Linked DNA regions of Pokkaliibacter sp. MBI-7. The protein of the gene in region 2 interacts with the protein of the main gene of each other region in a pairwise test. Links are inferred from orthologs where the notes say so. Each region holds a gene or a part of one and is shown on either strand. Other genes may lie near its edges. The genes, in order: recO and recR.

Evidence for each region.
Region 1: the proteins of recR (region 2) and recO interact in binary tests that used the Escherichia coli proteins (3 or more experiments, as listed by UniProt). The link is inferred for Pokkaliibacter sp. MBI-7 from one-to-one orthologs.

Annotation. Positions count from the first base shown.
Region 1 is NZ_JARVTG010000001.1:1,150,914-1,153,998, forward strand. Bases 1-2,764 are described here. They hold recO (DNA repair protein RecO), read right to left. Parts: upstream 1,862-2,764; coding sequence 1,139-1,861; downstream 1-1,138. Other genes in these bases: acpS (holo-ACP synthase), read right to left, coding at 7-387; pdxJ (pyridoxine 5'-phosphate synthase), read right to left, coding at 389-1,126; era (GTPase Era), read right to left, coding at 1,864-2,764. Outside these bases: more of era, read right to left, coding at 2,765-2,784; rnc (ribonuclease III), read right to left, coding at 2,781-3,085. UniProt on the Escherichia coli protein: Involved in DNA repair and RecF pathway recombination.
Region 2 is NZ_JARVTG010000002.1:294,894-297,997, forward strand. What follows is about bases 205-2,987. They hold recR (recombination mediator RecR), read left to right. Parts: upstream 205-1,187; coding sequence 1,188-1,787; downstream 1,788-2,987. Other genes in these bases: dnaX (DNA polymerase III subunit gamma/tau), read left to right, coding at 205-857; QCD60_RS21005 (YbaB/EbfC family nucleoid-associated protein), read left to right, coding at 859-1,185; rnd (ribonuclease D), read left to right, coding at 1,907-2,987. Also shown: more of dnaX, read left to right, coding at 1-204; more of rnd, read left to right, coding at 2,988-3,046; QCD60_RS21020 (YcgL domain-containing protein), read left to right, coding at 3,051-3,104. UniProt on the Escherichia coli protein: May play a role in DNA repair. It seems to be involved in an RecBC-independent recombinational process of DNA repair. It may act with RecF and RecO.

The DNA.
Region 1 (3,085 bases), on a different replicon or contig from region 2:
GCGGGATCAGTCCCGGCTCAATACCACAAATGCCAGCGCATAGTCTTTTTCATCACTGAGGCTGACATGCCAGCGACTGGCCCCGCACGCCTCAGCCAGCTCAAGAGCACGCCCGCTCAACTGCAGCTGCGGTGCCCCCAGTGCGTTATTCAACACCTGTATATGGGTCAGTGACAAACCCTGCGCCACACCGGTTCCCAGTGCTTTGGCACAGGCCTCTTTCGCTGCCCAGCGTTTGGCTAGCCAGGCATGAGGCTGACTGACCTGCTGATAGATGTGCCACTCCTGTTCGCCGAGAATCTTGCGGGCGAAGCGCTCACGCGTCCGCTCCATGACTTCGGCTATCCGGCCAATGGCCACCATATCTGTACCAATACCGCAGATCACCTTAACCCCGGGCCAGCAGCATCAGTTTTTTCATTTCCGCCACAGCTTCACGCAGGCCGGTAAATACCGCGCGAGCCACAATGCCATGACCAATATTGAGTTCATTGATCTCGGCAATAGCAGCAATCGGCTCAACGTTCTGATAATTCAGTCCGTGGCCTGCATTCACTACCAGCCCCAGAGAATGAGCATAGCGGGCCGCCTCAGCAATCCGCTCAAACTCAGCCTGTTGACTGGCACCATCCTCAGCATCAGCGTAAGCCCCGGTGTGCAGTTCTATCACTGGCGCACCACAGCGCACAGTGGCATCTATCTGGGCTTTGTCAGCATCGATAAACAGAGACACCTCAATACCCAGCGCGGCGAGGCGCTCACAGGCGGCTTTGACGCGCGCCTCCTGACCGACTACGTCGAGACCACCTTCGGTGGTCAGCTCTTCACGACGCTCAGGTACCAGACAGGCATGCTCGGGATGGATTTCGCAGGCGAAGTCCAGCATGTCATCGGTCACAGCCAGCTCAAGATTCATACGGGTCTGCAAGGTTTGCCTGAGCAACCTGACGTCACGCTCCTGAATATGGCGACGATCTTCACGCATATGCACGGTGATGCCATCAGCACCCGCCTCTTCTGCCAGCTGGGCTGCGTAGACCGGATCAGGGTAACGGGTACCTCGGGCCTGACGCAGGGTGGCAACGTGGTCAATATTCACTCCCAGAAGAATACGCTTGGGGTGCATCTACTTGGCTCCTTAGCTCGAAAAAACCGGAGGCGGAAGAAACAGGGAACGACTGTGCAACGGGCGATCCCCCAGCAGAGGCGCAAACGCCTCACGCAACAAAACCTTGGCAACCTTGCGAGTCAGAGAGGCGCTGTAATCATCCTGAGCCATCGCCAGCAAGGCGGCACCAGGATAACTGCGCTGACTTCCGCGGCCATCGGCAACAACAGGGCGCAAGCCGTGCTCGGGATGGTAAGCGTACCACGCCTCAGCCAGCACCGGTTCGCTAGAAGCGACACAGTAATCAAGCACGACAGCAAAACCCAGCTCGCTGAGCAGCTCTTTCTCAAAGCGACGTAATACCGGCTCAAGCTCACCTGGCTCAGACAGATGGGTCAATGCCCACTCATATACCGTGTACATCCTCGGATGAGGCTCACCTTCAGGCAGCAACCGCTGCAACAACTCATTCAGGTAGAGTCCACTGATCAGACAAGCACCGGCCAGCGGTGGCGCCATACCACACAGATCAATCTGCTGAAGGGTTTTCAAACTGGAACGGCCCGTAGCCGACAGCACCACCGGGTAAAAAGGTTGTAATGCTGCCTTCTGGCGTGACTTCGGCCGACGGGCGCCACGAGCCAGGATCGCGACCCGGCCCTGAGTGGAGGTGAAAAACTCGGCGAGAATGCTGGTCTCCCGATAGGGGCGACCATGCAGCAGATAAGCCGGCTCAGAAATCAGCGCTGACACGCTTAGCCATTGAAGTCGGTGTAACCCAGACTCTGCAGTGCACGCTCATCATCTGCCCAGCCCTGCTTGACCTTGACCCACAGATTCAGCATGACCTTGGCCTCGAACATTTTCTCCATGTCCAGACGCGCATCGCGACCAATGGTCTTGATACGGCTGCCGCCATCACCGATGACGATCTTTTTCTGGCCATCACGCTCAACCAGAATCAGCGCGTGAATGTGGATGGTGCCACTGACTTCATCCTGACGGAACTGCTCAATTTCCACGGTCACGCCGTAGGGCACTTCGTCCCCCAGCTGACGCATAAGTTTCTCACGTACCAGCTCGGCGGCTACAAAGCGTGAACTGCGATCAGTCACCTGATCTTCGGGAAAATGATGCATCCCCTCTGGCATACGCTCACCGACCAGCTGCTCGAGGCGGGCAACGTTATGCCCATTCTGAGCAGAAATCGGCACGATGTCGGCAAAACTCATCTTGCTGGACATCTCCTGCAGCATCGGCAGCAGTGCTTCCTTATTATCCAGACGATCGACCTTGTTGACCGCCAGAATCACCGGGCAGTCCAGATTCTGCAACTGCTCCAGCACCATCTGGTCTTCTTCAGTCCAGCGGGTACGATCAATGACGAAGATCACCACATCCACATCTTTGAGGGCAGCGCTGGCTGTCTTGTTCATGAAACGGTTCAGCGCACGCTCACCCGCTTTGTGTATTCCGGGCGTATCGACATAGATGATCTGTACTTCTTCTTCGGTCTTGATACCGAGAATCTGATGACGGGTAGTTTGCGGCTTACGCGAGGTGATACTGATCTTCTGCCCGAGAATGTGGTTCAGCAGGGTAGACTTACCGACATTGGGGCGCCCTACTATGGCAACGAAACCACAGCGTTCCGGACGATTTTCCACTTCACTCATGACAGATTACCTAATAACTCCAATGCCTCTGACGCCGCGGCCTGTTCAGCCAGACGACGACTGCTGCCGGTCCCCAGAGTGGGGTCGTCAAGCAGATCAATGGTGCAGCTCACAGTAAATACCTGAGCGTGAGCTTCACCTTCTATATGGGTGGTTTCATAACAGGGCAAGGCCGCCCCTTTAGCCTGCAGCAGCTCCTGCAGACGGGTCTTCGGATCCTTCTGAGTATCTTTCAGGTCCAGCTTCTGCAAGCGGCTGTGATACCAGGCCAGCACACGCTCCTTGACGGTATCCATGTTGC
Region 2 (3,104 bases):
ATGCTTCTGGGGTCACAGAGCCGGGTGCCTCAGGTGACACGGCACGACCTTTAACTGAACAAGTGCTAAAAGAAACGTCAGTTGCCCCGCGTACTCCGATACCAGATACGGAACAGAGGGATACTGTTATTGCGCCTACGAACAGTGCCAGGCCAGCGGGGCATTCTGCTCCTGCTCCTGATGCTGCAGGCACACCGCCATTCGATACTCAGGTGCCTCTGGATGCCTACAGTGACTATCAGAGTGGAGCCAGTTATGCCGCGGCGATGATGGATGCAGGTGAGGATGAAGATGATTCCGAGCCCGGCGCCATGCTTGACCAGGCGGTCTACCAGGCCGACTATCTGCTGAGTCAGCTGTCCAGCCCCGAAGTAGTCAGTGCCGAAGCGGCATTGGATGAGGCGGAGGTGGAGGAGGAGCCGGATGTCGCCAGTCATGAGCCTGCGTTCGGGTACGAGCAGATCAGTCTGGAAACCTGGCCCTTGATTGCTCAGGATGTGCCCATACGTGGAGTGCTACGTGCTATTGTCGAGGCGACTGAGCTGGTTAGGGTTTCGGTAGAGGGGCTAGAGCTGACTTGCGAAGATCAGCAGCACTCTCTGTTCAGTGCCCGTCAGCAATCCTTGCTGGAAGAGGCGCTTGCAGACTATTTTAAACGTCCAGTACGGATTAGCTGCCAGTCTTCGCGGGGGTTGGTACATACTGCCACGGTTTACAAGGCGCAGGCCAGAGCGCTGCGCCAGCAACAGGCTGAGACCGCTATCCACAACGATGCGACATTGCATGCGTTGCTCGATGCATTCGAAGCAATTATCCAACCCGGATCAATCAAACCGGTCGAATTACAGAGAGGTTGACATGTTAAAAGGTGGAATGGGCAATCTGCTGAAGCAAGCCCAGAAAATGCAAGAGCAAATGCAGAAAATGCAGGAAGAGCTGGCAAATGCAGAAACCACCGGTGAGTCGGGTGCTGGTCTGGTCAAAATCGTGATGACGGGTCGTCATGATGTCAAACGCGTCACCATTGATGACAGCCTGATGTCTGAAGATAAAGAGATGCTGGAAGACCTGCTGGCTGCAGCGGTAAACGATGCTGTTCGCAAGATTGAAGCTGTTAACAAGGAAAAGATGGCCAGTGCAACTTCTGGCATGGGTCTGCCTCCTGGCTTCAAGATGCCCTTCTAATCATGCATTTCAGTCCACTCATTGATCAGTTGATGGACTCGTTGCGCTGTCTGCCCGGGGTTGGCCCCAAGACTGCGCAACGCATGGCCCTGCATTTGCTGGAGAGAGACCGGGTAGGTGCCGAACGGCTGGCCCAGGCGATGTTGAAGGCGGTGGAGCTGGTCGGGCACTGTGAAAAGTGCCGAAATTTAAGTGAGTCGCCCATTTGTCGGCTATGTGAAAGCAGCCATCGCGATGAGTCCTTGCTCTGTGTGGTGGAAATGCCGGCAGACGTCCTTGCTATTGAGCAGACAGGCAGTTACAGAGGGCACTATTTTGTGCTGATGGGGCATTTGTCCCCCATCGAAGGTATTGGACCGGAGCAGCTGGGTATCGCTCAGCTATTGAGTCGGGTTCGTAACAGTGCTGTTGAAGAAATCATCATTGCTACCAATCCTACGGTGGAAGGAGAGGCGACGGCGCACTACATCGTTGAGCAGATGCGTGCACTGCCGGTCAAGGTATCCCGGATTGCCCACGGCGTGCCTTTGGGTGGTGAGCTGGAGTACGTGGATGGAGGTACGCTGGTTCACGCATTAAGCGGGCGACGCTCCCTGCGCTGAAGCCGTTGGCGTTAGCTATCTCAATTGTTGTATCGGCGACTGTCTGGATTCAGTCACATGAATGAATCATGGTCAGATCATTGTCGTTGACTAGCGGATTCTGAAAGAGAGGTAATCGGATGACCGAGGCCATCATGCCAGAGTATGAATGGGTTGCTGACAATGCGTCGCTGGCCCGCTGCTGTAAACGTTGGCTGAAGCGGCAGAGTCTGATGATTGATACTGAGTTTGAGCGCACTCAGACTTTTTACCCGCGCCCTGGTTTGATCCAGGTCTACGATGGTGAGCAGATCACGCTGATTGATCCACTGAAGGTAACAGATATGGCACCACTGCGTGAGGTGCTGACTGATCCTGCCGTGCTGAAGGCGGTGCACTCCGGCTCTGAGGATGTGGAGCTGTTTATTCATCGTCTGGCAATTACACCACAACCTTTGTTCGACACGCAGATTGCTGCGGCCTATGCCGGTGTTGGCCAGGGGATGGGATTTCAGCGACTGGTTGAAAGCCTGACGGGAACGGTATTGTCCAAGGAGCAGACTCGCTCGGACTGGCTGCAGCGACCTCTGTCTGAAGCTCAATGTCACTATGCCAGTGAAGATGTGTTCTGGCTGCTACCGGTTTTTGAAGAGCTTTACGCCAAATTACAGACTTTGGGGCGCCTCCGCTGGCTGCTGGATGATACCTCTGAGCAGGTTGCCCAGATTGCCCGGGGAGTAGCTCCACAGGACTATTACGCCAAGGTGAAAATGGCCTGGCAGTTGAAGCCGCGTGAACTGGCTATCCTGCGTGATCTGTGTGACTGGCGAGAAGGTATTGCGCGATCTCAGGATCTGTCACGGAATATGGTGATGCCTGATCGTGTACTGTTTGAAGTTGCCAAGCGTAAACCCTTTAAACTCGAACAGTTGATGGGGATTGAAGGGGCTAGGGCTCATCTGGTCAAGCGCCATGGTAAAACGGTGCTGGCGATCGTAGAGGCGGTGCGGGCATTGCCTGACGAAGCCTTGCCGCCTGCGCTGCCCAAGCCGTTATCCAAATCTGCCCAGCAGAGACTAAATACCATTCGTGGGCGTATCGACACCGTTGCTGAACCATTGAACGTGCCGGTGGATATGCTGGCACGCAAGCGAGATCTTGAGGTACTGGCGCGTCGCCCCGAACTGCTGGCACTGCCTGACAAATGGCCTGTGGGCCTGCAAGGCTGGCGTGGAGAGTTGTTGAGCGAGTGTTTGAGCTCGTTGCGTTTTAATGAGTAGAAAAATGAAGCCTGTCCTCTGCAGTATTTATAAAAGCCCCAAGCGGGATGAAATGTAC